3 regions of the Gudongella sp. DL1XJH-153 genome follow, and region 3 is predicted to be linked to each of the others. Evidence: riboswitches for the same ligand, from Rfam matches in the RefSeq annotation. Region 3 holds a riboswitch; each other region holds the start of a gene.

Region 1 (11,140 bases), on a different contig from region 3:
GGGGCAAGAACACCGAGGAGACCGAGGATGCAATACGCCAGGAGCTTGGAGAATCCAAGGTGAGAATCGCTGAAATCGGTCCTGCCGGAGAGAAGCTGTCCCTTATGTCATCAATAATGATTGACAAGCACAGGGCGGCTGGCCGGGGAGGCCCTGGGGCAATTATGGGAGGAAAGAACCTGAAGGCTGTAGCGGTTTATGGTACAGGCAAGCTGGATGTTGAAAATCCTGACATGATGGACCAGTTCTCCAAAAGGGCACGTGAGGAGCTGGATGCTGAAGCCTTTGTAAGGGAGGAGCTGAAGCCATTTGGAACCCCATCATTTACAGACTCAATCAATGCTCTTGGTCTACTGCCCACCAGGAACTGGCAGCTGACCACCTTTGATTCCGCCATGGACAAGATTGGTCACAAGGCCTACCATGATAATTTGAAGGTGAAGGCTTGGGCTTGCTTTGGCTGTCCAATCGCCTGCGGAAGGCACACAGAGATAATCGACGGGGAGTATGCGGGTGAATCCGGCGGAGGTCCGGAATATGAAACCCTTGGTGCATTTGGTTCCAAGTGCTTTGTGGATGACCTTAACGCCATAGTGAAGGCTGGATATATATGTAATCGCATGGGTCTTGATACCATATCAACGGGGCAGACAATAGCATCTGCCATGGAATGGTTTGAAAAGGGGCTCATCGACAAGGAAACAACCGGCGGCATCGACCTATCCTTTGGAAATGCAGAGGCAATGGTCAAGATGACAGAAATGATCGCAAACAGGGAAGGTTATGGAGATGTACTTGCCGAGGGATCACTGAGGGCTGCGAGAAAAATCGGTCCGGAGGCTGAGAAGTATGTTTTCCAGGTCAAGGGTATGGAGCTTGCATCCTGCGGCGTAAGGGCCAGCAAGGGAGAATCCCTTTCACACCTTATCTCACCTAGGGGTGCCGACCACCTTAGACCCTATGCTTCAGTCATAGACTCCTTTGGATACCTTGAGCCCGAGCTTGGAATCAATGAGAAGGTATCGCCCTTTGAGGATGAGAACAAGTGGTGGGTCAAGCCCTTTATGGAGCTTTCAATGATGACCAATCTCCTTGGGGTATGCCTGTTTGCAAGCATCACCCTTGCAGTGAAGGGAAGCACCTGGACTGGACTTTACAATGCCGCCACTGGTGATGACAAAACAATGGATCAGATGATGGAGGCAGCTGAAAGGGTCATTAACCTTGAAAGATTGTTCAACGCCAGGGAGGGCTTTGGAAGAAAGGATGAGAAGCTTCCAGCTAGACTTACCCAGGAACCCGCACCTGACGGCCTAGGCAAGGGCCAGGTTGCAGATGCCGAGATCATGCTTGATGAGTTCTATGAAAGCATGGGCTGGGACAAGGAGACCGGACAGCCAACTGATGAGACATTGGTTAGGCTGAAGCTTAAGTAAAGAGATAAGAAGGGACGGTTATTTTGTATTAAAGCCATAGTTTGGCTTGAAAAATGACCGTCCATTTATTTTTTGCCAGGTTAAGCTATGTTCAGGTATAAATAATATCATTGACAGGTAAAGCATTAAACTGTATCATCAAATTATGGATTAGTTGTCATAATTCCAGCTAATATTTGGAGAATACAATGATTCCACCAACAAATTGAAAAGGCAAACTCTGCTAAAGCAGGGGACGCAAAGCCACGGGCCTAAGGGAAACTATGGTAGCCGGGTTGCCACAAAGACATGCTATGCACTTTCATGGCTCTGAATGGTAACCCATCCAGAGCATTTTTATTTGCCTGGATTGGAAACAAGATAGGAGAAAGGAGATTTTTATGAAACGTTTGTTTAGCTTTTTATCACTTTTGATTGCATTGTCTATGGTTATGGCATTGCCGATGGTGGCCATGGCTGATGAAGAGGAAATTGAAATCGAGGAAGAGTTTGAAGATGTTGAAACAGAGGAAGAGGAAGAAGCGGACGACGAAGATGGAGAAAGCAGGGGCCGTGGCAAGGGAATAGGCAAATCCAAAATTCAAAACAAGGAATGGAAGGGCATCAAGGATGTGCTTGAGGCAGATAAGGATGAGCTAGAGGTCCTGAAGGATGAGCTTGAGCTTGAAATTGAGGAGCTTGAGACCCTTTTGGAGGCTGCTGAGGAAGCTGAGGACTCAGAGGCTATGGCTTTACTTCAAGCCGAGATTGAAGGGCTTAAGGGAGAGTTCGAAGGCTACAAGACTCTTATGAAGCAGAAAATCAGGGAGATGCAGCAGGTCATGAGGGAAAAGTACACCCAGGAGGAGTGGGATATCCTAATGGAGAATGCAGAATCTCTTGAGGGCATTGAAGGCATCAAGATGCTACCTGCAGAAAATATCCTTATGCCGGGAAAAAACCTTAAATTCGATGTTCCACCTGTGCTCAAGGAAGGAAGAGTCCTGGTACCAATAAGATCAATATCTACCGCATTGGGTGCTGAGGTTGACTGGAATGTTGAGTCCAAGACTGCTACCATAGCCTATTTGGAGTCAGAGATTGTTTTTAATGTTGAAGAAATGACAGTAACTGTAGACGGCGAAGCAGTGGAACTGGATGTACCAGCAGAAGTAATGGAAGGCAGAATAGTGGTTCCATTGCGTTTTATTGTTGAAAACATGGGCCTTGATGTTGAATGGGAGCCTGAGACTGAGACAGTGGAGATTGCTGAGTAGATCTGTTACTAATAACGAGCATACATGCAGGATAAACTTATAAACAATTAGAAAAAGGCACTTCAACTCTTTTACATGAGATTTGAAGTGCCTTTATAAGCTTTTAAGTTAGGGATTCCTTGTTTCTAACTGGCCTTGTTATTGAAAGTATAACAAGTCCTGCAAATACCAGACCCATTCCAAAACCGGAAATCATTGACAGTTGTTCTTTCAGTAGAAATACCCCAAGAATCGCTGCAGTTACAGGTTCAGCCAGAGTCAATGTTACAGCTTTATGAAGTTTGATCCCAGATAATCCATATGAGAACAATACATATGCAAATGCTGTGGTAACCAATCCAAGGTGAAGTGCTACACCCAGCCCTTGGGCTGTTTTAAGCCAATCCAGGCTATAGATCAAAAGAAATGGTGATAGTATTATTGCACCCATTGTAAAAACAACTCCAGTAACCATCTCTGGCGAATAGATATCCAGCAGATTTTTCGTTGATGCAGTGTATACAGCATATGAGGCTCCCGCTCCAAGTGCAATAAGTATTCCATTCATATTCACTGATAGGTCTCCTCCGCCTGTTACAAGCAAAATGCACCCCAATACTGAAACCAGTGTTGAAACAAGCCATTTGATACCTGGACTTTCCTTGTTTACGATTAATGAAATCAGACCTGCGAAAATAGGTGCACTTCCTATTGCCACGACAGTTCCCATGGCTACCCCTGTCATTAAGACTGCTGCAAAGAAGGTTAGTTGGAAGGATGCCATGCTGGCTGCCCCTATGTATGTACTCCTTTTAAACAATATTTCCTTGCCATTGAGCTTGCCTTTGAGGAATGCATAGAGCATAATGGCTCCACCTCCTATTGCAAGCCTAACTGCGCCAATTGATATGGGTGTGGCTCCTTCCGGTGCAAAATGCTGTGCAGTTCCAATTGTTCCCCATAAAATTGCACCTAGTAATACCATCAAGCTGTACCTGAACTCTTTATGATTCAATTGTCATCCACCCCTTTTAAGAGAAGAGACGAATCTCTTTGTATGCAAACAAAAAGAACCGTCCCTGGTGTTTTTTGTGTTCTCTTTAATATCCTAATTAAAGCATAATATAAATTGTCTGTCAATTAGATGAGATAAACACTTTAATATTTGAAACATAAATAGATTCCTCATAATTTTCCTACAAAGAAGATATCTTCAGATTAATTTGCTTTATCTCAATCCTTCATAGGTTTTGTATCAATGCGTTAGGGTAAACTAATAAAAAGTAGGAAAATAAAATTGTGAGGAGTTAATTATGGATGACAAGTATTTGGATTTTAATGAAAAACGAATGCATATTTTTAATGAGCTGGTAAAAAGGTATTGGAAAGGAGATCTAAAGAGCGTAGATGACCTAAATGACCTTGCTGAGTACATAAAAAACAAATACGGTTTTAATGAGTCTGACATGCCCTTTATCAGGAATCATATTAGACTAGCGATGGGCCAAGACCCAAAGGGTGAGAAATCCTTTGATGATGAATTGAGTGTTCTCAACAGCTCAATGAAAATCTACCAACCTGTTGTTTCCAAACTGGAAGGTCCTTGTAAGCAATGTAATTCAATTTATTGCGAATGTAACGAGTTGGGAAAGTATGAGTCCGGAATGTATAACAGACTGAATGAAACTATAAGCTGTGGATATAGTGATTTTACATGTGATTTTGGAGCTGTGGCTGACAAGATTGAGTTTATGCCGGTAATTGATCTATTAAGGGACGGGGACTCTCCTGTCTATGTTACTGTTGCTCCAGCTATAGTTGGTCAATTTGGTGAAGAAATAAGTATGGGAAAATTGAGAAGCGCTTTAAAACTTTTGGGCTTCAAAGATATGATTGAGGTTGCTTTATTTGCAGATATTCTTACTATCAAGGAAGCATATGAGTTCAATGATCTCGTTAAAAGCGAAGATGATTTTTTCTTGACAAGCTGCTGTTGTCCGATGTGGTTCAATATGATCAAGAAAGTCTACCCAGATATATATGATTACTTGTCTCCATCGATTTCTCCCATGATTGCATCTGGTAGAGTATTGAAAAAGCTATATAATAATGCTAAAGTTGTGTTTATTTCACCATGTGTTGCGAAAAAAGGTGAAATAAAGGAACCCGACTTGCAAGGTGCGATCGATTATGTGCTTAATTTTAGAGAGCTAAAGGAAATTTTTGATGCCTTGAATCTTGATTTTAGTGATCTATACGATGATGATAAGGATCAGGCATCCTTTGGAGGAAGAGTTTATGCACGAACTGGAGGAGTTAGTTTTTCAGTTAAAACAGTATTGAACAGGCTGGAGCCTACCAGGGTGATCAAGCTAAAATCCCTCAAGGTAAATGGTATCAAGGAATGTAAAAGGGTATTGGATTCCCTTAAAAGTAGAAAAAAAGGTGATCCCAACTTTATTGAAGGAATGGGTTGTGTAGGTGGCTGTGTAGGTGGACCTAAGACAAATATTGATCTTGAGAAGGCTACAAGGCTGGTTAATGATTTTGGAGAGGATTCTTTTATACTTACCCCGTTTGACAATCAAAATGTTATGAAGATATTGGATCAGTTTAATGTCAAATCTATCCAAGAGTTTATGGAAAATGATGAACTGAAGGAAATTTTATCCAGAGAGTAAACAGTAGTGTACCATCCTTATTATCTGAGAAAGGATAAGCCCCCATAAAATGGACAGGCTAAACTTAAATGTCCATTTTATGGGAGCCTATCAGTCAGATGGCATAATATAACCATCTACTAGAACTCATTTTTATTTCCTATATGGGCTACTCAATTTCCACAAATTGTATAGATTATTTTACTCTATCCGGAGGGGACAGATGCCCCATGTCCATTCCATCCATGGTGTCAAAAATTGGGGATTCTGTGTTATCTGCTGCATTGCCAGGAATCATAATATGTCCCATACTTGAAAAATGCAAGTCATTGTTGTTAACATTTATCACACATTCCATATCCATATCATGCATATCCTCCATATCTTCAAAAGCTGGGTTTTTGTCGCTTGCTTTGGCTTCGAAGCCATTTTCTGCAGCAAAAACTGTTCCTGTTGATAGCATCGTCAGTGCCAGCATGAATGCCATAAATACAGATGCTTTCTTCATACATAACCACCTCTCATGTTTCTTTTACTTCCACTAGTATCGTTCATCATATTTACACCCTGCACCTATACTCCAAAACATCCCCTCGATTCCCTTTGTCTTAAGCACAATATTCTTATGGACTTTACAATCCCAAAATTACTGGCTTTTGAAGCTTGGTTTATTTTGTGATTATATTATACTTTTCCATACGATAAATTAGAGTGTGTCTGGTTATTCCCAAAAGTTTAGCAGCATTAGTCTGATTCTGATCTGTTCTTTCCAAGGCTTGCATAATCAGATTCTTCTCTACTTCTTCAAGGGATATCCCCTCTTCAGGCAAAACTATACTTGAACCTACCAAATTGTTTTGACTTTTTATTTCATTAGGTAACAAGTCTTCTGTTATTTCTTGTCCAGATGCTAATATGACACATCTTTCCACTATGTTTTGCAGTTCCCGGATATTTCCAGGCCAATCATATTTCATCATTAAATCCAAGGCTTCATTACTGATCCTAAACCTATTCTTGCCCATTTGAGATGAAAATTTATCTATTGAATATTCAATTAGAAGTGGAATATCATCCTTTCTTTCACGGAGTGGCGATATCTTGATGGGTACAACATTTAGTCTATAATATAAATCCTCTCTGAATTTATTATCATCCACCATTGACTTCAGATCCTTGTTGGTTGCAGCAATTATTCTAAAATCACCCTTTATTGTTGTCTCCCCTCCAACACGTTCAAACTCTTTTTCCTGCAAAACCCTCAGAAGCTTTACTTGCATGGCTTCACTTATTTCACCAATCTCATCCAAGAAAACAGTGCCTCCTTCAGCCAATTCAAACTTACCCTTTTTCCTGGAAACCGCTCCTGTAAAGGCTCCCTTTTCATATCCAAACAGTTCACTTTCCAAGAGATTCTCCGCGAAAGCTCCACAGTTTAGCTTGATTAACGGTCCTTTATTTTTTTTGCTTAATCTATGAATTTCATCTGCTATTAGTTCCTTACCAGTACCACTTTCACCAAGTATTAGAACATTGGCTTCAGTTGGTGCGACTTTGTAAACCAGTTTCAATACCTCTTCCATGGACCTGCTCTTAAATACTATCTTTGAACTGCTTTCATCCAGTCTTTCCCTAAGATAATTAATTTCATCATTTAAGCTCTTGTATTCCAATGCCTTTTTTATGACGACTTTTAACTCATCTATGTCAAAAGGCTTGGATATATAATCCAGGGCTCCAATTTTCATGGCTTCAACAGCAGTGTCAGTAGTACCATGAGCGGTAATCATTATAACAGGGATCTTGGGATTGATTTCCTTTATCTTTCTTAATGCTTCAAGTCCATTCATCTTGGGCATTTTCAAATCCATTATAATTAGGTCCGGTTCCTCAGCTAAACCCTCCACAGCTTCCTCACCGTTATCAGCGCTTATAATTTCATATTCTTCTTTGGACAAAGCTTTTTTTAAGGCCCATATCATATTTGGCTCATCATCGGCAATTAATATTTTCCTGATCACTTTTTCACCTTCTCTCCACTGTTCTAATTGCGAATTCCTATTCATATAATGGTAAGTAAATCACTACTATAGTACCCTCATTAACTACACTATCAATTGTAATGTAGCCATTGTGATCCTGGATAATCCTATTTGATACTGACAAACCAAGCCCGGTGCCATCTTCCTTGGTTGTAAAGAAAGGATTGAATATTTTGCTTAAATCTTCCTTTTCAATCCCAGTCCCATTGTCTCTAAAGCTAATGCTTACACCTAAGTCGCCAACCTCAGTGCTTATCCAGATTTTACCACCGTTTTCCATGGACTGTATGCTGTTTAATAATATATTAATAAATACTTGCTTCAGCTTCTCCTTATCACCCATAATGACAATTTCTCTTCCAATGTCACAAAATATTTCTATTTTCTTATTTATGGCATATTTATTTATTATGATTAATACCTCATCAATTAATGCTCCAGTATTAACTTTCTCAACTATATTCACATCTGGTCGTGCAAAATTCAGAAGTGTTTGGATTACCTTATTAGCCCTATCCACTTCCTTAACAATAATACCTAGACCTTCCACCATGCTTTCCTGATCCTCTTCCTTTTGAAGTGTTTGACTGATTGTTTTTATTATACCCATGGGATTTCGTATTTCATGGGCTATACCGGAAGCCAACTCGCCAACTGCTGATAATCTATCAGCTCTGGCAGTTTGTGCTTCAAGATACTTTTCATTGGAATAGTCTTCAATTACGATTACAAGTCCCTGGATTTTATTGAGTATGTTTAGAAGAGGTGAGACGGTTAACTTAAGGTATTTCTCCTCATCGTCAACCTTGATAACAGTTTTAATATCTGTATATTTGAATTTCTGTAGTTTTGTCTGGTTCAATATATCCACAATACTATAATCAAATACACTTGAAGCATTTACTCCTATTGCATCTTGTACCCCAAGGATCTTTTCACCTTCTCTGTTTAGTGCTGTAATCACTAAGTTTGTATCAACTGCCAAAACACCACTATCAATACTATCTACAATGTTTCTTGTATAGTTTTGAAGTTTTGTTATCTCGACAATATTGTTCTCTAAAAGCTTCTGTTTCCTGTAATCACCCTCTACTAGCCAGCCTGTAATAAATCCAATACTTAAAAATAGCATTATTTCCAGGTATTGATTTATCAGTATAATGCTTAGTTCAGTGTTAAATAAAAAAATATGGGGAGCATATAACAAGGACACAATTATAGAGGTTATAAGTCCTCCCTTTAGTCTATATTTAAATGATGCCAGGATTATTGGGATATAATATAACATCCTATAAAAATTATGAAGCTCTCTTACCGCTGTGAGGTTGGAATAATGCAATAAAGTAATTATCACTAATAATACTCCAATAATCCAAGTATTTTTATTGTTCAATGAATCTCTTAACATAGGCTTGATCAACTCCAAAGTAGTACATTATTATATCAGTCTTACCCTTTATCACATTATATATCATTTGAAGGACTAATCATAACTGAAACTGAATCAATCGAACGCAAATCAATGTTTACGGAACTCGACTGTATTAGATAAATCATTAAAATTAAGCCTGAGACATCAAAATCTTCCGGGCAAACCAACTACTCACAAAAGCAACTACAGAAACTCAACTGAATTTCTGTAGCTATATGCTTTTCCTTATTTTCTATTTTACTTCTACCCCAGTTACCTCATATCCAACATCACTTATTGCTGCTCTGATGTCTTCATCCTTGACGCTGCTTTCAACTTCAATTAAAGCATACTTATCTTCAAGAAGTACATTGACATTTGAAACTCCTTCTAAATCTCTTAGAGCCACATCTACATGATGTGCACAATTCTGGCAACTCATTCCTTCAATCATCACTTTCTTTTCCATATGTTTTTCCCCTTTCAAAATAAATAGTGAACTCTGTCTATAAAGACAATACTATCTTACTGGTCTAAATCTCTTTAGCCTTAAAGCATTCAATAATACTGACACTGAGCTCAGACTCATGGCTGCTGCCGCAAATATCGGACTTAACAATGGTCCGCCAAAGAGATATAATACTCCCATGGCTACTGGAATACCCGCAGTGTTATATGCGAATGCCCAAAACAGATTTTCCTTGATGTTTCTTATGGTGCTTTTACTCAATTGTATAGCTGTTGGTACATCCATTAAGTCACTTCTCATTAAAACGATATCCGCTGATTCCATGGCAACGTCCGTTCCAGATCCAATTGCAATTCCAATATCCGCCTGTGCAAGAGCAGGAGCATCATTTATCCCATCTCCAACCATAGCAACGTTCTTGCCTTCAGCTTGAAGTTTCTTAACCTCACTTGCCTTATCTTCAGGAAGCACTTCAGCCAATACAATGTCAATTCCCACTTGCTTTGCAATTGCTGCGGCAGTTCTCTTGTTGTCTCCAGTAATCATTGCTACTTTTATATCCATTTCATGAAGCTTTTCAATAGCTCTTTTGCTGTTCTCTTTCACGGTGTCAGCTACAGCTATTATTCCTGCAATTGAATTATCTATGGCAATATACATAGGCGTTTTTCCTTCTTCTGCCAATTTGTCAGATGCTGCCTCCAGTTTGTCTATGTCTATCCTTCTTTCTACCATAAGCTTTCTATTTCCAGCGAGAACAGCCTTCCCATCTATGATGACTTCAATTCCATGTCCTGGTATGGCATTAAACTTCTCCACCTTCTTAAATTCCAATCCTTTTTCTTCTGCATCCTTTACTATGGCTTCACCCAGGGGATGCTCGGATCCCTTCTCTGCTGATGCTGTCAATTGTAGCAGATCTTCTTGCTTCACATCATTTGCCACAACTATGTCAGTAACCTTTGGTTTTCCTTCCGTAATGGTACCTGTTTTATCAAATATTATTGTTCTTATTTTGTGAGTAGTTTCCAATGCAGCACCACTTTTTATTAAAACACCATTCTCAGCCCCTTTACCTGTACCCACCATTATAGCTGTTGGTGTTGCCAGACCTAGTGCACAAGGACATGCGATTACAAGTACTGATATAAATATCGTCAATGCAAACACTGTGGTTTGTCCTCCTATGAAATACCAGGCCAGAGCTGAAACAGTCGCTAGTACTATAACCACTGGAACGAAATATCCAGAAATTATATCAGCCATCTTTGCTATTGGTGCTTTAGAGCCTTGTGCATCCTCTACGAGCTTTATTATTTGTGCTAAAGCGGTATCCTTTCCAACCTTTGTTGCCTTGTACTTTATTGTTCCATTCTTGTTTATGCTGGCACCTATGATGTCATCTCCAATATTCTTTTCAACTGGAATACTTTCACCAGTAAGCATGGATTCATCCACTGATGTGATGCCTTCAACCACTTTACCATCTACAGGCATCTTTTCTCCAGGCTTAACAATTATAATATCTCCTACTTCCACTTCTTCTATGGATATTTCCATCTCTTTGCCATCTTGAATTATTGTTGCTGTCTTAGGGGCAAGTCCCATTAGCTTCTTTATAGCTTCAGATGTTTTCCCCTTTGTAACTGATTCAAGATATTTCCCCAGGAGTATAAGTGTTATTATTACAGCAGCGGCTTCAAAGTATAAATCATCGGCATACTCCGTATAGCCTCGAGATATCTGTACTACAGCAAATACCCCATATATCACTGCTGCTGAGGTTCCTATAGCTATCAGAGAATCCATGTTGGGACTCTTTCTGATTAAAGCTTTAAATCCAACAGTATAGAACTTATAACCCGCGATTACAGAAGGTATCACTAG
Region 2 (11,140 bases), on a different contig from region 3:
ACTATAGAAAATTTAACAAAGACATCAAAATAGATTCGTAAAACTGTTTCAGAATAAAGGAAACTATAGAATTCTACGTGAATTAATGATAAAATAAAATTCGATTCGTCCATATAACAGGTTGATTTTTCCATACGTGTGGGTTATGATATTTGTGTGAGTTCATGATGAGGAGGAAATAAATTGGAACAGCAATATAATGAGGATGAGATAAGTCTAAGGGAATTGATCGAAGCCCTGTTAAGACAAAAAAAATTAATAGCAATAATAACAATTGCATCGGTATTATTGGCTGGAATATATAGCTTCGTAATACTTGAGTCTACATATGAGTCCAGAATGATGCTTATGGCAGCGAATGTAAATCCCCAGAATACTGAAATGGCAGTAGATGGAGATGTTGACAAATTGCTTGATGCCATGACAAATATTCCAACAATGAATGTTGAATCATACAGGCAGCAGATAACTACACCAGAGGTATTAAGAAAGACAATCGAGGAACTTGATTTAGGGGAGATATATACAATCGGTAGTCTGGCAAGAAAAATTCAGCTTGAAACTGTTAAGGAAACTCAGCTTATTACCATAAAAGTTGAGGACACAGACCCTGAAATGGCAGCTGCAATAGTTAATTCCGTGGGAGAGAATTTTATAAAGTATGTTACTGAAAGCACTAAGAGCAGAGCAAATGCGTCATCTCAGTATGTTGCAAATCAAATGGAAATTGAAAAGAGCAATTATGAGGATGCACTACTTGAACAAAAGGAGCTTCTTTCACAGCCAAGAAGCAGCCAAGAAGTTTCAATGGAGATGGAAGCTATTCTAACTCAGCTTACAGAGTTTAAAACTGATAAGAATTCCCTTGAAGTCAGAAAAGAAGCATTAAATGCTTCAATACAAGTTTCATCAAATACTCCTGGGAATGGAAGCTCCCTCACCTTAAACCAAAATACGGGAAGAGTGATTTTGGATTCAAGTGAAACCACCTTAAGAATGGAGCTTGCTGAGGTGGAAAGTGAACTTGATAGTATGGATAGGATGATTCCAGAGCTTGAAAAAACTGTAGAGGAACTAAGAGTAGAATATCAGGATAAATATCACAGAGAGAGTATAATAACCCAAAGAGTTGACAGAGCCAAGGGAATCTATGAATCATTCCTGAAAAAGTACGAAGAATTGAGAGTTACCGAGTCTGCACAGATTGGTGAAGCTAGTGTTGTTGTGGTTTCAAGAGCTTATGCTCCTGTAAATCCAGTTGGTCCACGAAAAGCACTTAATATGGCAATTGGACTGGTACTAGGACTAATGATTGGTGTGTTTGCTGCATTCTTTATAGAATACTGGAAACAGTCTGAAGTAGACAGTAAAAAAGGATTATCATAGTGCAATAGTCAGACTGAGAGGTCTGGCTTTGTTTTCTTAAGGAGAGGGTAGTGTGTTAAGGCATAGAAATAGAATAATACTGCTTGGGATAGATATTTTTCTTGTCAATCTGTCCATTTTGCTGTCTCTATTCGTAAGGTTCGAGGGACAATTAAACGATCAGTTTATGCAGTATTTTGTAGTCTACAGGGAAAATTTCATATTGATAACAATAATCAAGATACTTGTCTTCTATTACTTTAAGCTTTACTCCAGTATCTGGAGATATGCCAGTATAAATGAGATGATAAAAATAGTATCGGCGAGTATAGTAGCAAGTGCGCTTATGATAAGTGTTCTTTTTCTAAAACAATCTGTGTTGCCAAGATCCGTTTATGTCATTGCAACATTGTTTGACATGATGTTTATTGGTGGTTTCAGGTTTAGTGTTAGAAGTATAAGTACCATGTATTTTGGAATCAAGAAAAAAGGACAGGTCAGAAAGCGAATCATGGTAGTCGGAGCAGGAGATGCAGGTGCCATGATTATCAGGGAATACAAGAATCATTACAGTTCCACCAGCACACCAGTAGTTGTTGTGGACGATGACAGAGCTAAGCAAGGCCAAAGGATCAGTGGTGTTCCCGTTGAAGGCGGGAGGGAATACATTCCTGAACTCGTTAAAAAGTACAGCATAGATGAAATTGTAATAGCAATTCCTTCTGCATCAAAAGTGGAGATTTCAGAAATCGTTAGAATCAGTAAGAAATCAGGTGCAAAACTCAAAATTCTTCCAGGGATCTATGAGTTGATTGATGGAATGGTAAGCGTTAATTCAATACGAGAGGTTCAGATTGAGGACCTTCTTGGAAGAGAGGAAATCAAGATTGATATTGATGAGGTTAAGGAGAATCTTCGAGGGAAAGCCATTATGGTTACTGGAGGCGGAGGTTCAATAGGATCAGAACTATGTAGACAAATTGCTATTCAGAGGCCTTCAAAAATTGTTATGGTGGATATATATGAGAATACTACATATGATGTCCAGAATGAGCTTAAAAACACCTACAAAGAATTGAATCTAAAGGTATATATAGCATCTGTAAGAGACAAACAAAGAATTGGGGAACTTATAAGACGAGAGAGACCAGACATCATTTTCCATGCGGCTGCCCATAAACACGTTCCTCTAATGGAAGATAGTCCTAAGGAAGCGATAAAAAACAATGTATTTGGAACATGGAACCTGGCGAGGGCTGCCATCGAATCCGGAGTGGATAGGTTTGTAATGATATCCACTGACAAAGCTGTTAATCCAACAAACATTATGGGTGCCAGCAAGAGATTGTGTGAGATACTAGTTCAATCTATGAACCCACTTTCCAATACAGAATTTGTTGCAGTCAGGTTTGGTAATGTTCTTGGTAGCAATGGAAGTGTAATTCCTCTTTTCAAGAAGCAGATTGAGGCCGGTGGACCTGTCACGGTTACACACCCTGATGTTATAAGATATTTTATGACAATACCTGAAGCTGTTCAGCTTGTATTACAGGCTGGAGCAATGGCAAAAGGTGGGGAGATTTTTGTACTTGATATGGGAGAGCCAGTAAAAATTATGGATCTTGCAGAAGATTTGATAAGACTTTCTGGATTTGAGCCATTTACAGAAATCCCAATTGATATTGTGGGTTTAAGACCCGGAGAAAAACTATTTGAGGAACTTCTTTTGGATGAAGAGGGAATACTTGAGACAAAGAACAACAAGATTTTTGTTGCAAAGCAATCCAAAATTGACTATGAGAAACTAAGCGGAGAACTTAACAGACTGTACGAGGTCATAATCTCGGAATCAGATGAGAAAACCAAGGACTACGTTAAAAAGTTGGTTCCAACCTATGTAGAGACAAATGAAAATGGTGTAAATCCTAGTTAGGATTTACACCATTTTTTTAAGTCTTAGAATCTTTTCTTCTTAAGATAAAGACCAAGTGCCATAAACGCTGCTCCAAATCCTGCAAATACTGTTGGGTCTGAAGCGCCAGTTGCTGGAAGTGTAGCTTGTGGAGTTTCTTCTTCCACTACTTCAACTTCTGGTTCTTGTTCTGGTTCAGGCTGTTGTTCTACAACGATAACTGGTGGTAATTGAGGAGTAGGTTCAGTATCAATGGTCAATACTTCTTCATCGTCATCTTCCTCAGGTTCATCATCGTCGTCTTCTTCCTCATCATCATCGTCGTCATCACGTGGTGGACGAAGTCTGTTTATAAATTCAACTTCCTCTGAGGAGCTTTCAAGGATTTCTGCTTCAACATTATTGTCTGAGAAAAGTCTAAATGCACTGTTTATGCTAACCTCTCTTACTCTGTATAGGCCATCTTCAAGATCTTCGAAGGTTAAGCTTCCATTACCATCAATAAAGCCATCATCAATGGTTACCCAGCCACCTTCACCTTGCACTTGCAGTTCAAAGTAGAATCTAGTACTCCTGCTTATATTATTCCCTGAGCTGTTTTGAACTATCTTAGTTACTTCGATTTCACCAAGCTCTGGTGGAGGAGTATCTTCTTCCCTAACATTGGTGAATATAGCTTCTCCCATATCACCATCATTTTCAAGTTTAGTTTCTTGCTCATTTTCGCTTTCGCTGTGAAGCATATATCCCTCTGGAATATTAATTTCTGTTACCCTATATTCACCTAGAGGCAAACCAGTTAATGTTTCAGATTCTCCACCTTCTAGTAGGACGGTACTTTCATCAATTTCTACCCAGCTGGTTTCCTCATCTTCTTCTACCATCATTTCTATCTTGAATTCAAACTCGGTAGTATCATCATCAATTTCTTCATCATCCTCATCGACCAATATCTTGGAAATTTCGATTGATCCTTGAGGAACTTTCATGTTTTCAAATAGAACTGAATCTTCAGGCTCATTTTCTGTAAGCTCTACTTTAAGTCCATTCTCACCGTTAAGAATGTAGCCTGTTTTTGATTCTTCAGTAACCCTGTACTCACCAAGCGGTAGAACCAAATCTAAGGAGCTTCCTCCTGCTACAACAAACGGACTGTCTTCTAGTTCAACCCACTCTTCTGCATCCTCATCATACATCTCAACGATAAATGAGAATTCTGTAGAGTCGACTATTTCAGATGCTTGACCAGGTGTAACTATTGATTTTATAATTGTCAACATACCATCCGGTATCTTAACATTAGTAAATAAAACTGAATCTGCAGGTTCTTCTTCTGTAAGTTCTACTTCCAGTTCATTTTCACTATCTAGCCTATAGCCAAATTCTGATTCTTCAGTAATTCTATATTTACCAAGTGGCAGATCCAAATCTAAAGAACTGCCTCCAGCTACAGCAAATGGACTGTCTTCTAGTTCAACCCACTCTTTTGCATCCTCATCATACATCTCAACGATAAATGAGAATTCCGTAGAGTCAATTATTTCAGATGCTTGACCAGGTGTTTCTACTGATTTTATAATTCTAAGTGAGCCATCTTCTGGAGTGTCCATTATATTGGTAAATGATACATATTTGCTATCGCCATTATTCTTTAACTCAATCTCAAGTTCGTTGTCAGTATCAAGAGTATAATCACTATCAATGTCAATTTCGGTTACTCTGTACATACCAAGAGAAAGTCCAGTTAAAGTATCTGAATCATTCCCGGTTAGGATAACGGGGCTGTCATCAATTTCCCCCCACTCACCTTCAACCTTCATCTCTACCTTGAACTTGAATTTTGTGTCATCATCTTGTATTACTTCATCATCCTCATCTGTGACGATTTTCTCGATTTCAATTTCTCCTACATACTTTGTATAGAATGTGATATTTGAAAGGTCTGGTTCTCCACTAGGATTGCTTAGGTCGCTGTTGTCAAAGCTTCCTGAGTAAACACCATCATCAAAATAGATTACATCGTTATCTGTTCCACCTTTTATTACTACAGCATAAATAGGATAATCATCACTTTCGAACTCAACTTCTATAGCACTTCCTGTTACTGTAATTCCATTGCTAGATCCTTCTGCTTTCCATGAGTTCCCTTTCCATTCAAACTTTGCTAGTTCAACATAAGGGTCTTCAAGATCCAGATTTCCTCCGCCTTGTACAGCAAAAGATACATGCATGCTTAGTATCATTGATAAAGCTATAAGGAAGGTTAATAGTTTCCTATACTTGCCCATCATCATTCTCACTCCTTTTCTTTTTTTTAGACTCTATGTTTGTGAGTCTATGTAATTGTGCATGCAATTTTCAGCTTTTAATTTCTACTTCTGATTAGTCTAACAACTATTATCCATAAGCTTCATCCCCTTATAATTATCCAAATAAAAAGCCGCTATGAATTAACATAGCAGCTGAACGGCCATACCCAGAACGGGCTTTAGACTTCGAGCTTTGCGCCCCTGGCTTTCGCCAAGTTTGCCTTTGTATGCTGGAGGCTTATAATAAATTTGGTAAATACATCCTAACATTTACAAACATTTCCTCATTAAAATACGAAAAGCTACCATGTTTTCACATAGCAGCTGAACTATCATAGCCTAATAGCTTTAGACTTCCCGCTTTGCGCCCCTGACTTTCACCAGGTTTGCCTTTTTTATGTTCTATCTTAACCTATTTATACCACTATTTTAAATGGCTAAACCACAATAGCATTAAAACATAAATTCAAAAAAGTGGTAAAACGTTGTCATCAGGGGTATATAGTTATTGCGTATTGATAAATAGATAAATTAAAGGAGGAGAGACAATGTTTAGAAACAAAAGAATCATCGGTATGGTAATGTCATTAGTCTTGGTTCTTGGGCTTATGATTATGCCAGCTACAGTATCATTTGCAGCTGGGCATGATACTCTTACAATTGTTCATGTCAATGATGTTCATGGAAGATTGGAAGAAAATGATTATGATGGAACTCTAGGGTATCCAAAAATGAAGACTTTCCTGGATGGACTAAGGGAAGAGGATCCAAATCTTCTATTATTACATGCAGGTGATTCATTCCACGGAACAATCCCAGCGAACCTGACTGAGGGAGAAGCAGTAGTTGACGTTATGAATGCCATGGAGTTTGATGCAATGGTTCCTGGAAACCATGATTTCAACTTTGGCTATGAAAGATTGCTTGAGTTAAAGGCAATGTCAGATTTTGATATTCTTGGAGCAAATGTTGTAAAAGAAGATGGTACATCAGATTTTGATCCATACATGGTTTATGAGATGGAAAATGGTATGAGAGTTGGAGTTTTCGGTTTAGCCACTGAAGAGACAAAAACAAAGTCTCATCCAAATAATACAATGGGTATAGAGTTTGCAGACATTATTGAATCAGGAAATGATGCAGTTGAAGCTCTTGAAGAAATGGAAGTAGATATTATAGTTGCACTTATCCACCTAGGTATCGACGAATCCTCAGTTGACACAGCATATAAGCTGGCAGACAATGTTGAGGGAATAGACCTTATAGTTGATGGTCACAGCCACGATGTAACTGGTGAGGAGAGAAACGGTGCATATATTGTACAGGCTGGAAACTACTTGAACCATATTGGTGTGGTTAAGGTATCCATGGTTGATGGAGAATTAGCATTCGAATCAACCCAGCATCCTTATGAGGAGCTTAAGGAACTTGTGGCTGATGAGTATATAGCTGGAATGATTGCGGAAACAACTGCACCAATTGAAGAAATGCAGCAAGAGGTTGTTGGAAATACTCTTGTTGAGCTTGATGGTGTAAGAGATAATGTAAGAGCAGGTGAAACTAACCTTGGTAACCTTATTACAGATGCTATGATAGTTGCTTCCGGTGCAGATGTTGCACTTACAAATGGTGGAGGAATCAGAGCAAGTATCGATGCTGGAGAAATAACTCTAGGAGAGGTATTGGAAGCATTCCCATTTACCAATGTATTGACTAATATTGAGGTGACTGGAGAAGAACTTATGTTAGCGCTTGAGCATGGAGTGAAGGACTATCCAGCAACAGCAGGACAGTTTCCACATGTTAGCGGAATGAGCTACACCTTTGATCCTAACCAAGAGGTTGGATCAAGGATAGTTTCACTTATGATTGGTGGAGAACCAGTTGTAATGGAAGAAACCTATATGCTGGTAACTAATGACTTCCTTGCTGCAGGTGGAGATGGATACACAATGTTTGAAGGAAAAGAGATCCTTGCTTACTCTGGATTGCTTTCAGAGGTACTTGAAGATTATCTAAGAGCTAATCCTGAAATAAGCCCAGCTGTTGAAGGCAGAATAGTAGCACTTCCTATGACTGAGCCTCCTGCTGAGCCAGAGCCAGCACCAGAGCCAGAGCCGGCACCATCTGAGGATATTGCATATGTAGTTAAGCCAGGAGACTGGTTGTCCAAGATTGGGGCAGCATATGGAGTAGAATGGAGAGTTCTTGCAGAGTATAACAACCTTGCAAATCCAAACTTGATATTCCCAGGACAAGTTATTAATATACCACAATAATAAATTAAAAAGATTAATATGATTAATTTGGGGGAGCCTGGCTCCTCCAAATTTTTTTGTCTTTTTTTAAGATCATATAGGTACATTTTCATCTCTTCTGCAATGTAAGAAGTAGAAGGGAGGTGAGACAATGGCGATAGAGGTTATGGCAGAAAAGAAAACGTTGAAGCTTGAGCTTGATGCTGGAATCGTTGATGGTAGACAAAGGATTTCTTCAAAATCCTACAGCAATGTCAAGCTGGATGCTACTGATGACAACATTCATGTATCCGGAGAGACTCTTGCAGGGCTTCAGAATCTTCCACTGATGAAAGTCAAGAAAGTTGAGGAATCAGTAATTACAAACGTATAGTAATATGGGATTATTTTAAGGAGGAGGTGAAAGGATGGTAACAACAAAACTAGAAATGGATTTTCTGGATGATCAGAACAAGAACTACAGAATCAGCATCAGTGAACCAAGAGCTGATCTTACGGATATGGAAGCAATTGCTGCGATGGATTCGCTGCTTGCAGCAGGTGTGTTCCAGTCTAGAAATGGTGACCTTGTAGGAAAGGTCGGTGCAAGAATAGTAACAACTACGGTGGATGAAATGGTAGTTTAGAAAGAGGGCCTTTGGCCCTTTTTCCATTAATGAGTTACCTGGGGGACGTGAGTTACCGGGGGGACGTACCCCGCGGGCACATTTTTTCAAAGGAGAGTGATAATCTTGGAAGATATTTATTCAAGTGTTGCCAATCTGGGCTTTCCAATTGTTATCTCAGTCTATCTGCTGGTCAGGATAGAAGGGAAACTGGATGAGCTCACAAAGAGCATCACTGAATTGGCGCATGCCATAGCAAAATAGGCAGAAGAAAAGGCAGAATCAATTGATTCTGCCTTACAACATTATTAAGGAACTAAAGGGTGTCGTTGGTTTCTATTGGTGATGACGGCAATACAAGGTTACCTGATAAGTCTCTTATATATGATGGTGAATCAATTACTCTTACTGCATATTCAGATTCAACTGATGTACTCTTAGGTGAAATAATAAGTGTATCAGGATAACTTGAATCCAAAGTTGTTGCATACTCATCTTCACTTAAGACCTTGTTGTCTGCAAGTCTTGTAACTTCAATGTCCCTTCTGTAAAGGCTAGCACCGTCATCCTCAAGATCCTCGCTAAATTCAATCTCCAGATTGCCGTTTCTGATGTCAACCCTTTTGCTTACTAGCATCGGAGCAACTTCATCATGAACGTCGAAGCCACCGTATGCAACACCAGTGTCAATGGATGTTCTAATGTTATTCCTTCGTACAATTGAAGCATCCCCATCCTCTATGGTAGTAACTGATTCGCCAAGTATTATAGTAACAACATTTGTTCCATCAGCTATGACTCTTGAAACATCTATACCATCAAAGTCAAAGTCAGTAACCGCTGCTTCGATGATGGGCATGTTGAATTTCACTTTAACAACCTCTGGTTCAGTAAGAACTGCCTGCTTTCCAGGAATCGAGCTGTAGAAATCTACAACATTCGCTTCACCAGTGGAGCTTTCATCAAATTCCAAACTCAATAGCAGTGGGTTAGTAAGATTTCCAGAAACGCTTCTAAGGCCAACAACTTCAAGTTTGGTTAGGTTATCTTCCATCCCAACCATTGTATCTTTTCCAGAAATAGTATCTGGAAGAGTAAGGGTTAGAGTGTTTCCTGCATCATCAAGATATATATTTGTTCCTGAAGATAGTGGAAGCTCTGATCCATCGAATGTCATCACATAGTTGGATGTGTAGCTTGCACTTTGTCTGTCCATTTCCTTGTCAAACTCCATTACGATAATATTGCCATATCCTGTGTAGTTAAGGAGTCTTGGTCTTTCCAGATCCTTCATTTCAAGAGTGGTTCTGTAATCCTTGATTGTCGTACCCGATAAGTCCTTTACTCCTGATATGTCCAGTCTTAAATCTCCTGCCGGAAGCGTTGTATAGAGTTCGAGTGTAAACTCTCTGCCTTCTCCGGTTACCTGTCTGATAAATATGTTCCTGCCGCTTGAATCTCTCAAACTGTAATATGAGGTATCATTAGCTTTTACATTCTTATTGTATGTTACCCTGATTGTTTTTCCATCCTCTGATACTATTGCACTTAAGACCTCGGGATCTCTGGTTTCATCCTTTGGAGTAAGTTTGAATTCCTTTATTTCCATCATATTGCCCCAATAGTCTGCAAAAGTGTTGACATAGAGGGAAATTTCCTTTGTAGGAAATGGCTGTTTTTCAAACAATCCCACTACCTTGTTTCCGTCAATTATAATTTCATCTGCATAGTTTATACTGGTGCCTTCCCTTTGGAATATATTGCTTCCCTGTGTTGCGGAAGGATCAATATCCTCTGAGAATACCAGTGTAACTCTTTCTGTTGTAACGTTTATACTGTCAACTGCAGGAGCAACTTTATCCCTGTCAACTTTAAACTGTCTGTAATCAACATTCATTCTCTTTCCTGAATAATCTTCCAGCCCGGAAGTCTCAATGGAATATGTTCCTGACTGAAGAACTGTACTGGTTGAACTGTAGCTTAAGGTTATGTGGTTATCCTCTAGTACAGGATTTCCAAGAGTGTTTGTCTGATTGAAGCTGAAGTTATTCATAGTTGGTATTGTTCTTATTGGCTCCGAGAAATATATTCTTATTCCCTTGTAACCAAGTACATCAATGCCTGTTACTCTAGGTGCGTCATCATCAGATGCACCAAATGCTTCGTTTATATCAATGGCTTCTCCTGATTCTGAAAGGATATTTGCAGCCTTGATTGTGTATTGGTTATTATCAGTCATTGTTCCATTAAGTACCAAGACGATTGTTCTGTCACTGTCTTCAAACCTTACATTGTTGATTGTACCTGCGCTTGTTGAATAATTGTAGGTTGATGATGCAAGTGTTGTATCAACTGCCTTGTTGAATTTGAGTTTAATCTCCTTAAGATTGTCTGCGTAAACATCCGTCAGATCAAACTGTATGCTGGAGATTCTAAATGACTTATAGGATGTTGCCTTTGTATCTGTATAGTATCTGTATTCGTATTCACCTAAAACCAGTCCATCCACATCAAAGCTGAAATCCCCGTCAAGATCCAATGGAATATCATAGTTCTTTGCAGTTCCCTGAGATGTTGATTTGGGTCTTATGTTTAGTTGGAGTTCGTCTATTTCATCATCATTTACTCGTCCACTGAAGGTCACTCTATCGTTTCTTATAACTGTTGTTTCAGTAATATCTATTGGATTAA
Region 3 (11,140 bases):
TCTTATCAAAAGAGTAATTGCAGTAGAAGGTGATCAGGTTGAATTGATTGAGGGAGAAGTATATGTTAACGGAGAAAAGCAGGATGAACCTTATATAAATACCATGACCTATTCAAGAGGAGACACTTATTGGAGTGTTCCTGAAGGAAAACTCCTTGTATTTGGAGATAACAGGGAAAACAGTCTTGACAGCCGTGTTCTTGGATTCATAGACAAGGATCAGGTTAAGGGAAAGGTCGCACTTAGAATATTTCCGTTCAGCAAGTTTGGAGTAATAGATTAGATAATCCAGGAGGTACAAAAATGAAAATGCCTGAGAGAATTGATTTGGCTAATTTACCTACAAGAATTGAAAAGATGGAGAGGCTTAGCAAGGAGCTTGACAAAAATATCTGGATAAAAAGAGATGACCAGACTGGAATGGAAGTATCGGGAAACAAGGTTCGAAAGCTTCAGTATGCAGTGAAAGAAGCTCTTGATAATGGTTGCAACCACCTAATAACCTGTGGCGGTATTCAGTCAAACCATGCACGTGCAACAGCTGCTGTTGCAGCAAAACTCGGTATGGGATGCACTCTTGTACTTAGGGGAGAAGAAAGGGAAGATAAGGAAGGAAATCTATTCCTTGAAACTCTTATGGGCGCCCATGTGGAATACATTACTGCTGAGGACTACGCTGAGTCAAGGGGGGACATAATGGAGAGCATCAGGCAAGAGCTTGCCAAAGAAGGTAAAGAGGCTTACATACTGCCTGAAGGTGCTTCAAACGGAATCGGTTCATTTGGGTATCTGGATGCATACCATGAGATAGTTGGGCAGGAAAAGGAATTGGGAATTCATTTTGATGCCATCGTTCTGACTGTTGGTTCCGGAGGAACCTTTGCAGGACTCTATGCTGGAAATAGACTGGATGGGGAAAAAAGGGATATCATTGGAATTAATATTTCAGCCAGTGCTGATCATTTTAAGAAAGTTGTTGCAGGCCTTGTTGAGGATATGAAAAGCTACGTGGACATAGGTTTTACTGTAAATCCTAAGGATGTTTCTATAATTGACGGATACCCAGGACTTGGGTATGCAATAAGCCAAGATGTGGAGCTTCAATTCATAAAGAGACTGGCGAGACTTGAGGGAATCATACTCGACCCTGTATATACTGGCAAGGCAATGTATGGTCTTGTCGAGGAAATTAAGAATGGAAACCTGGATAAATATAAAAACATTCTATTTATCCACACCGGAGGCATATTTGGATGGACCCGGGAGGTGAGAGGCAGAATATGAAGATTGAATGGAATGTTAGGTACCTTACAATAGCAGTATACTCCTTTGTAGTAATTTCATTGAGTATTCTTTTTTACCTCATAGCCTCTGATATAACAATATTCAGTGAGAAGGTTTCAGGTTTTTTTGGAACACTGCAGCCAATCATAATAGGTGCTGTAATGGCTTATCTCTTTAACTTTATTCTTGAGATTATCGAGAAGCACATTACAAATCCCCTTATGAAAAAGGATAGAATGCCACGGTTTAAGAATGCCCTGGGTATAATCATTACCTATGCAATAATAGGTACTCTGGTCTATTTGTTCATAATCATAATAATGCCTCAGCTTATATCTTCAGTTGCTAGACTTGTAACACTGGTAACAGATAATTTTGACGATATTTCTTTTTGGGTAATAGATCAGATTGAAAGTCTTCATATCAGAGAGGATTATCTTGAATATATCGTTGAGTGGTGGAATGGAGTACTGGATAATGTATTCGGATTTGTTACAGGGTTGATCCCAGTTATTGGAAGCATTGTTGGAGTTGTACTTGCCAGTGTATGGAACATTGCCATTGGTCTTGTGATTTCCGTCTACCTTCTTTTTGACAAGGACAGGTTCAGAGCATTGGGCAGAAAGGTAACTTACTCAATTTTTCATGGCCCAAGGGCAAACAGGATATTGGAGCTATCTAGAAGGGCAGATACAATTTTCGGAAGGTTTTTAAGCGGGAAAATCCTGGATTCAGTTATTATTGGAATATTGACCTATATCATACTCTTGATTTTCCATATGCCATTCCCAATACTTGTCTCCTTTATAATAGGGATTACAAACATCATCCCGTTCTTTGGACCATTTATCGGAGCGGTTCCATCGGTTTTCATAATAGCAATTGTTTCGCCTATCCAGGCACTTTGGTTTATTGTGATTGTGATCCTGATTCAGCAGTTTGACGGCAATATCCTCGGGCCTAAGATTCTTGGGGACTCTCTTGGAATATCGGCATTCTGGATCTTGTTCTCTTTGCTTATTGCAGGAAAGATGCTGGGCTTTATAGGGTTGATAATCGGAGTTCCATTGTTTGTATTCATATATTCAATTATCAAGGACAATGTTGAGAGAAGGCTTGCCAAGAAAGGCCTTCCGATAGAAACCAAGGATTACTTCTAGTTATTTGTTGTTAAGACTTAAGATTGTATGTCTTAGCATAAGCAAGGGATGGTATAAGATCATCCGTGGTGCTGAGTATTTCATTACGGCTTTGATCATCCCTCGGTGTTTTTCATCATAGCAGTGCACGCTGCAGCTAGAACAGAAGGTTTTTTTCTCAATAAAGGGACAATTGTCTACCTTGCTCAGGCAGTAGTCTGTAAGTTCAAGGTATTGTGTTTTGGTGAAGGAGTTGGAGTTACCCTTATAATAGAGGTCTATCATAAGGGATACAATTTCCTTTTCCCTTTGAATTTTTTCCTGAACAGATAAGGATTTCACTTTACCGGACCTCCTGGTTATTGACTTATATATATTGTAACAAAATTTAATCTTTTGAGAAAGAGTATGGTGAAAGCATGAAATACTTTAATTACGGAGACAAGGAAAAAGAATATTTATCAAATAGGGACCATGTAATGAGGGGGCTTATAGAAAAGTATGGACATATTGAAAGAGAAGTGAATCCAGACCCATTTTCAGCACTGGTTTCCAGTGTTGTCAGTCAGCAGATTTCAACAAAAGCAGCAATTACTGTTGAGAGGAGACTGGTAGAAAAGTCTGGTGGGCTTTCAGCCAATAAATTGAATTGTTTAACACTTGAGGATATTCAGGAATGTGGATTATCCTTCAGAAAAGCAGGGTATATCAAGGGTATAGCAGAAGCTGTAATAGAAGGTCAGATTGACTTTGAGAGTTTGAAGGCACTTTCCGATGAGGAGATAATCCAAACCCTTGTTGGTCTTAAGGGTGTTGGAAAGTGGACCGCGGAGATGATGCTGATATTCTCATTTGGAAGAGAGAATGTTTTGAGCTTTGATGACCTTGGAATAAGACGCGGATTGGAATCAGCTTACGAATTGGCTGAGGTTAAGAAGGAACTGCATCCTTATTTCAGGGAGCTTTTCAGCCCATATGGCACCGTTGCATCCTTGTATCTATGGAAGGAATCCGCAAACAGGCAGTAATTGAAAGGAGCTGGACAATATGAGAAAGATAGCGTTTTTTGCATTTAGAGGTGATGATATGTGCTTTATGCACCTGGTCTTAAATGCCATTGATTTTCACAACAAAGGAGTACCTGTAAAGATAATAATGGAGGGTGAAGCCGTAACTATTATTGAGAAGCTTGAAAAAAGTGAGAATAAACTTTACTTAAAAGCAAAGGATTTGGGATTGTTTGATTGTATTTGCAAGGCTTGCTCAGCCAAACTTGGCGTACTTGAATTCAATGAGACAGTTGGAATACCCTTAAAAGGCAATCTAGAAGGTCATCCTGCAATGGAAGACTACATAAAAGACGGCTACGAAATTATCACGCTTTAAACTAAAAAAAACAAGATGGAGTGCCCCTTTGGGGTGCTTTTTTGTGCCCAAATAATATTTTGATTCTAGAAAAGATTCATGTTATAATGAATAGGTGTAGAATTCAAACTTGTTTGAAAATTGCAGTAATTGAAAAGGTTATCATATCTTTAAAATTCTAGTTAGGGGGAATGTATCTTGAAAGCGTACTCAACGGATAAGATCAGAAACGTAGCCCTTCTTGGGCACAGCAGTAACGGAAAGACCACTTTAACGGAAGCAATGCTATTTGCAACAGGTGTAACTACAAGACAAGGAAAGGTAACAGATGGAAACACAGTTTCAGACTTTGATAAACAAGAAATTGCCAGGAGTGTTTCAATCGGAACAGCTGTAGTTCCTGTAGAATGGAATAATATTAAATTTAATATTCTGGATACCCCCGGATATTTCGACTTTATTGGAGAAATGTACGGAGCGAAGAGAGCAAGCGAAGGTTCAGTGCTTCTTGTTGATGCTTCTTCAGGAATTGAGGTAGGAACTGAAAAAGCATGGAAGAACCTTGAAAAGTACGACACTCCAAGAATTATATTTGTAAATAAAATGGACAAGGAAAACATCAACTTTGACAAGTTGCTTGAAGATTTGATAAGCAAGTTCGGGGACAAAATCGTTCCATTTGCATACCCTACTGTAACAGGTGAGGGATTCAAAGGCTTTGCAAATCTAATAGATGAAGTTGCATATGAATACGAAGGAAAAAATAGAAAAGAAGTTCCCCTAAGCGATGAGCAGAAGGAAAAAGTCAATGAATACAGAGAAATCTTTATGGAAAGGATCGCATTGTCTGAAGAGGAACTTATGGAAAAGTACTTCGAAGGCGAAGCATTTACATCAGAAGAGGTAACAAGGGGAATCAGAGGGAGTGTTTCAAGCGGAGCGCTCGTTCCATTAGTGGTAGGTTGTGCTGAAAAGGCAATCGGAGCTGACTTCCTGCTTGATTTGATACAAAGATATATTCCATCTCCAGCTGATGTTGGAAGTGCTACCGGAACCAAAAATGGACAAGAAATTGTAAGAAGGGTAGATGTAAACGAACCATTCTCAGCCATTGTATTCAAGACAATCGTTGACCCGTTTGTTGGAAAATTGACCTTGTTCAAGGTTGTTTCTGGCAAGCTAACAAAAGATACAGACCTCTACAATTCAACAAAGGAAAAATCCGAGAAGCTTGGAGGGCTGTTCATCCTAAGAGGAAAGAACCAAATTGAGGTTTCTGAAATAATGGCAGGAGATATTGGAGCCACTTCAAAAATGGCATATACTCAAACAGGAGATACCTTGTGCGAGAAATCAGACCAGACACTTTATGAAACAATAAAATATCCTCAACCAACTTTATTTATGGCAGTTGAGCCAAAGAATAAGGGTGACGAGGAAAAAATCGGTACATCCCTTAACAAGATGATTGATGAAGACCCGACATTTGTCATTGAAAGAAACACTGAGACAAAACAGCTGTTGATTGGTGGACAAGGCAATATGCAGCTTACAGTAATCGTCGATAAACTAAAGACCAACTTTGGTGTGGATGTAGTGCTGAAGAGTCCTAAGATTGCATTTAGAGAAACAATAAAAGGATCTTCAACAGTTCAGGGAAAACACAAGAAACAATCTGGCGGAGCCGGACAATACGGTGATGTTCATATGAAATTCGAACCAAGCGAGGAAGAATTCATCTTTGAAGAGCAGATCTTTGGAGGATCAGTTCCAAGAAACTTCTGGCCAGCAGTTGAAAAGGGAGTGAGAGAATCCCTTGAGCAAGGAGTATTGGCAGGATTCCCTGTAGTAAATATTAAAGCTATTCTTTTTGATGGGTCATACCATGATGTAGATTCAAACGAGATGGCATTTAAGATTGCAGCATCAATTGCATTCAAGAAGGGCATGGAAGCAGCCAAACCAATACTTCTTGAGCCTATAGTAAGGGTTGAGGTTTCAATACCTGAGGATTATATGGGCGATGTAATGGGAGACATGAACAAGCGTAGGGGTAGAATTCTTGGAATGGAGCAGCAGGCTGACGGTAGCCAGAAGATAATTGCAGAAGCTCCGCATACTGAAATGTTTGAATACGCAATTGACCTTAGAGCAATGACCCAGGCAAGAGGTAGTTTTACAATGAATTTCACAAGATATGATGAAGTTCCACAAATGATTGCAGATAAAATAATTGCTGAAGCAAAAGCAGAAAAAGAGAATAACTAGCCATCCATTCAGCCCGGTTTTATGCCGGGCTGAAAATTTCTGTAATAATTGAAAAAATAGGGTTTACATAGCATTACATTGTGGTATAATATTTATGAAAACTAAATAGCATTACAAAGAGTATGACAAATACACTAAGGCATTCCCTTTTTGTATGCTGTCAAACGATAAAGGCAAACCTATCGAGAGGTAGGGACGCAAAGCTATAGGGCCTGAAAAGGCAGCCAGCTACCGAAAGGAGAGTTTACAAATGAAGAGGAGAGTTCTGAGCCTTTTATTAGTATTTGTTTTTTTATTTGGGTCAATTGGAATATCAAACGCTGCAGAGAGCTTCGGCGTGACATCAATGGACAATAGTCAACTTAGGATAGATAGCGTAGCATACGGCAGCAATGTTAGAGTCATGGTTGAGAAGGGAACTGAAAAGTACTTCTACAGCATGAACAACACACAGGAACATATCCCTCTGCAACTTGGAGATGGACTATATACTGTTAAGCTTCTAAAAAACATCGAAGGAAACAAATATCAGGTACTTGGAAAATCAGAAATGAACGTTTCACAGTGGAACGAAAATGTATACCTGACTTCAAGTCAACCTGTATACTGGGCTAATCAAAGCCTGATGCCGGTATTGGCCAATGCATTGTTTCATGGTATGGAAACAGACTATCAGAAAGTGGTAAAGGCCTACAACCATATCACAAACAACATAAAATATGATTACGACAAGATTAATTATATAAACAATTCCTACATACCATCAATAGATGATACCATAACAAGTGGTCAGGGAATCTGCTACGATTACTCAGCCCTTTTTGCAGGACTTATGAGATCCCAAGGAATCCCTACCAAGCTTGTCAAGGGATATACTGCAGGAGTAGACGTATACCATGCATGGAATGAAGTCTATGTAAACGGAAGCTGGATGATAATTGACACAACATTTGATGCTGCCTATTACCAAAATGGTATGACAGTAGAGATGGCCAAAAGTGAACTTGATTATCAAAAAGTTAGAGAATATTAGATAATATTAGATTAAGCCTGTTAGGGCTTAATTTTTTTGGGTAAAAGACAAAGAAAGTCAAAGTCAGAAAGAAGGGATATTAATGGCAGGATTAAGCAACATTATTGAAAAATTCCTCAAGGAGTTGATTGAGGAAATGGACGGGGTTGTGGAAATTCAAAGAAATGAGTTGGCAAGCCAGTTTGAATGTGCCCCTTCACAGATAAACTATGTCCTAAGTACAAGATTTACCCCCTACAAGGGTTACTATATTGAGAGTAGAAGAGGCGGCGGTGGGTATATTAGAATAGTAAAAGTAAAGCTCCAGGAGGATATAAATCTGAACAATATCATTCAGAATATCGTTGGGGAGTCGCTTACTGAAAACAAAGCCTATGAAATATTGATTGCTTTGAAGGAAGAAGAAATAATAACCAGCAGGGAGGCTGAGATTATCAAGGCTGCTGTCAGTGACAGAGCATTTAATTGTGGTCCGGGGGACAGGAATGTAATTAGAGCTTCTGTTCTTAGAAATATATTGCTGATTTTGGTTAAATAGATTGGAGTGTGACAGATTATGAAATGTGAATCCTGCAATGAAAGGGAAGCAAAGATTCATTTCACCAGCGTAATAAATGGAGTTATGGAAGAGCATCATCTTTGTGAAGTATGTGCTTCAGGAATTCAGAAGGATCTTCATGAACAATTTCCTCTCCACAAGTTATTTGAAGGAATAGATATAGATACAAAATGTCCGAACTGTGGCTTAAGTTACGAGAAATTTAGATCTACAGGCAAGCTTGGATGCTCCAAGTGCTACGATGCATTCGGCAAGGAACTTGAGAATGTTATAAGAGGAATCCACGGACACACGAAGCATAACGGAAAGATTCCAAAGAGAGGCTATTCAATGATAAGGCATCAGGAAGATATCAATCATTTGGATAAGGAGCTTCACGAAGCCGTCAAGCAGGAGGAGTATGAAAAAGCTGCTGTTCTAAGGGATGAAATCAAGAGAATCAAGAAAGTAATGGATTCAGATAAAAGAGGTGATGAAAATGACCATATGGCTTGATCCGCAGGAGTATGACCCTGTTGTGGTAAGTACTAGGCTTAGGGTTGCAAGGAATATTCGGGAAGAGGTATTTCCATTGTATTCAACCAGGGATCAGTCCCGGGAGACTGCCGATGAGATAATTCAAGCAGTTAAGGAGCAGTTTCCTGAGGGTGAATACGAGTTTCATCGCCTAAGTGAAATGGAAAACAGAGATAGAATAAGATATATGGAAAATCATATAATCAGTCCAGGACTTCTTGAGAATATTGACAAGGGCAGCTTCTTTATGCGAGAAGATGAGAAGGTTACAATAATGATAAATGAAGAGGATCATGTTAGACTTCAGACATTGTTACCAGGTCTCAATCTGATGGGTGGCTGGGAGCTTTGTTCACAGATTGACGACCTTCTTGAAGATAAATTGGATTTTGCATATCATGCTGAATTCGGGTATCTGACTGCTTGTCCAACCAATACAGGTACAGGCTTGAGGGCATCTGTTATGCTGCATCTGCCTGGAGTAACAATGACGGGGCATATTGGCAGTATTTCAAATGCGCTTAGAAAGATCGGGCTTACAATAAGAGGAATATATGGAGAAGGCACCGAGGCGGTTGGTGACCTCTACCAGGTGTCCAATCAGTTGACTCTGGGTGAATCTGAGGAAGAGATAATTGAGAAACTGAACAGAGTTATCCAGCAGTTGATTAAAAGAGAAAAAAGCACAAGGGTATATCTAAACGAAAAGAAGTCTACAGAGATGGAGGACAAGGTCTACAGATCTCTGGGAATTTTGAGAAGTGCAAGAATTCTTTCTTCCAAGGAGGCCATGAAGCATATATCAATGATTAAGCTTGGTTCAGATCTTGAAATTCTTAAGGATTTCAGAGGTAGTGATCTCGTCAGATTAATGATATGGATTAAACCTGGAAATGTTCAGGTTTCTGAAAAAAGAGCAATGGATAAAAAAGAGAGAGACAGAGTCAGGGCTGACCTGACCAGAGAATATTTCAAGTAATGGAGGTAGAATATGGGAATGTATGGTAGATTTACAGAAAGAGCTCAAAAGGCAATTTTACTTGCTCAAGAGGAAGCCAAGAAGTTTAATCACAACTACGTTGGAACAGAGCATCTTCTTATGGGTCTAATTGCTGAGGATCAGGGAATAGCTGCTTTAAGTCTTAAGGAATTGGGTGCCACCATTGACAAGGCTAGAAAACAGGTTTACGATGTTGTTGGTATGGGAGAAGAAAGTGTAGAACTGGTAGGATTTACACCTAGGACCAAGAAAATATTTGAGCTGGCAGCTGCTGAAGCCAGAAACCTGGGGCACAATTATGTCAGTACTGAGCACTTGCTGCTTGGACTGATTGGAGAAGGTGAAGGGATTGCTGTTACAATATTAAGGAGGATAGGAGTAGACCCTGCGAAGCTTGCAGAATCTGTTGCCAAAAAGGTAATTGAGTCTACACCAAAGCAGCAACAACAGGCACAGCAACAACAGCAAAATGCAAAAAAAGGTGAGTCAAGTATTGAAAAGTACAGTATAGACTTAAATAAAATGGCACAGGACGGAGAAATTGACCCTGTAATTGGAAGAAAAAAAGAAATCGAAAGAGTCGTTCAGGTTCTTAGCAGAAGAACAAAGAACAATCCAGTACTCATTGGTGAGCCGGGGGTTGGTAAAACTGCCATAGCAGAGGGGCTTGCACAGAAGATTGTCGAAGGTGACGTGCCTGAGATCATTATCAACAAAAGAATTGTAACTCTTGACCTGCCTGGAATGATTGCCGGTGCAAAATATAGAGGTGAGTTTGAAGAAAGACTTAAGTCTGTTATGAAGGAATTGAAGGAAGCAGGGGATGTAATCCTCTTTATAGATGAGATGCATACAATTGTGGGAGCGGGAGCTGCTGAAGGTGCAATAGATGCATCCAATATTCTTAAACCAACCCTTGCAAGGGGAGAGCTGCAGATAATAGGAGCCACAACCATTGATGAATACAGGAAGCACATTGAAAAGGATACGGCTCTTGAAAGAAGGCTTCAACCTATAATGGTGGAAGAACCCAGTATTGCTGATACCATAAAGATTCTAGAGGGCTTAAGGGATAGATATGAAGCACATCATGGTGTAAAGATACAAGATGATGCACTGGAAGCGGCTGCAGAGCTTTCATACAGATATATTGCCGACAGGTTCCTCCCTGACAAAGCTATTGACCTTATTGATGAAGCTGCATCAAAAATCAGGGTAAACACTTATATCGCTCCTGATGATCTGAAGGATCTTGAGGAAAGGCTAGAGGAGCTTGAACATGAAAAGGAAGAGGCAATAAACACCCAGAATTTTGAAAAGGCTGCAAATGTAAGAGATCAGGAAAAAGAAATCAAGGAGCAGATTGAAAGCAGAAAGATAAAATGGCAAAAGCATAAGCAGGAGAATAATCTTGTGGTCGGATATGATGAAATCGCTGAGATTGTATCCAATTGGACAGGGGTTCCTGTAAGCAGAATGACAACTGAAGAAAGCGAACGACTGCTTAAGCTGGAAGAGGTTCTTCACAAGAAGGTTGTAGGGCAGGACCAAGCGGTCAAGGCTGTATCTGCTGCTGTGAGAAGAGCAAGGGTAGGACTGAAGGATCCGAAAAAACCGATAGGAAGCTTTATATTTGTTGGTCCAACTGGTGTAGGTAAGACTCACCTGGCTAAGGCTCTTGCTGAAGCGTTATTCGGTGAAGAGGACGCGATGGTAAGAATAGATATGAGTGAGTATATGGAAAAGCACTCTGTTTCAAGGCTTGTGGGTTCACCTCCGGGATATGTAGGTTATGATGAAGGCGGACAACTGACTGAAGCCATTAGAAGAAAGCCATATTCTGTAGTCTTGTTTGACGAAATAGAAAAGGCACATCCAGATGTATTCAACATGCTTCTTCAAATACTTGATGAAGGAAGGCTTACTGATTCCAAAGGGCGGACTGTTGACTTTAAGAACACAGTCATAATCATGAC

Evidence for each region. A riboswitch is a leader RNA that binds a small molecule or an ion and turns the genes downstream of it on or off. The one in region 3 is predicted to bind cyclic di-GMP.
Region 1: linked by a shared signal. The riboswitch ahead of ACOEN1_RS03300 (copper amine oxidase N-terminal domain-containing protein) and the one ahead of ACOEN1_RS01045 (transglutaminase-like domain-containing protein) in region 3 are both predicted to bind cyclic di-GMP.
Region 2: linked by a shared signal. The riboswitch ahead of ACOEN1_RS08210 (DUF7601 domain-containing protein) and the one ahead of ACOEN1_RS01045 (transglutaminase-like domain-containing protein) in region 3 are both predicted to bind cyclic di-GMP.

The regions. Positions count from the first base shown of each region.
Region 1 covers NZ_JBMEMN010000004.1:53,561-64,700, forward strand. The annotation lists gene ACOEN1_RS03295 (aldehyde ferredoxin oxidoreductase family protein) at 1-1,436, shown strand, start outside; cyclic di-GMP riboswitch class I at 1,639-1,719, shown strand; gene ACOEN1_RS03300 (copper amine oxidase N-terminal domain-containing protein) at 1,817-2,692, shown strand; gene ACOEN1_RS03305 (EamA family transporter) at 2,796-3,686, opposite strand; gene ACOEN1_RS03310 ([Fe-Fe] hydrogenase large subunit C-terminal domain-containing protein) at 3,985-5,352, shown strand; gene ACOEN1_RS03315 (hypothetical protein) at 5,528-5,839, opposite strand; gene ACOEN1_RS03320 (sigma-54-dependent transcriptional regulator) at 6,000-7,352, opposite strand; gene ACOEN1_RS03325 (two-component system sensor histidine kinase NtrB) at 7,390-8,505, opposite strand; gene ACOEN1_RS03330 (heavy-metal-associated domain-containing protein) at 9,038-9,253, opposite strand; gene ACOEN1_RS03335 (heavy metal translocating P-type ATPase) at 9,305-11,140, opposite strand, start outside.
Region 2 covers NZ_JBMEMN010000018.1:16,872-28,011, forward strand. The annotation lists gene ACOEN1_RS08200 (GumC family protein) at 184-1,386, shown strand; gene ACOEN1_RS08205 (polysaccharide biosynthesis protein) at 1,439-3,298, shown strand; gene ACOEN1_RS08210 (DUF7601 domain-containing protein) at 3,322-5,568, opposite strand; cyclic di-GMP riboswitch class I at 5,732-5,818, opposite strand; cyclic di-GMP riboswitch class I at 5,903-5,987, opposite strand; gene ACOEN1_RS08215 (5'-nucleotidase C-terminal domain-containing protein) at 6,135-7,865, shown strand; gene ACOEN1_RS08220 (DUF1659 domain-containing protein) at 7,996-8,217, shown strand; gene ACOEN1_RS08225 (DUF2922 domain-containing protein) at 8,252-8,470, shown strand; gene ACOEN1_RS08230 (YvrJ family protein) at 8,576-8,713, shown strand; gene ACOEN1_RS08235 (S-layer homology domain-containing protein) at 8,766-11,140, opposite strand, start outside.
Region 3 covers NZ_JBMEMN010000001.1:193,534-204,673, reverse strand. The annotation lists gene lepB (signal peptidase I) at 1-283, shown strand, start outside; gene ACOEN1_RS01075 (D-cysteine desulfhydrase family protein) at 304-1,284, shown strand; gene ACOEN1_RS01070 (AI-2E family transporter) at 1,281-2,444, shown strand; gene ACOEN1_RS01065 (nitrous oxide-stimulated promoter family protein) at 2,445-2,765, opposite strand; gene ACOEN1_RS01060 (DNA-3-methyladenine glycosylase family protein) at 2,843-3,451, shown strand; gene ACOEN1_RS01055 (cytoplasmic protein) at 3,471-3,809, shown strand; gene fusA (elongation factor G) at 3,987-6,056, shown strand; cyclic di-GMP riboswitch class I at 6,219-6,292, shown strand; gene ACOEN1_RS01045 (transglutaminase-like domain-containing protein) at 6,307-7,089, shown strand; gene ACOEN1_RS01040 (CtsR family transcriptional regulator) at 7,172-7,627, shown strand; gene ACOEN1_RS01035 (UvrB/UvrC motif-containing protein) at 7,646-8,143, shown strand; gene ACOEN1_RS01030 (protein arginine kinase) at 8,127-9,143, shown strand; gene ACOEN1_RS01025 (ATP-dependent Clp protease ATP-binding subunit) at 9,156-11,140, shown strand, end outside.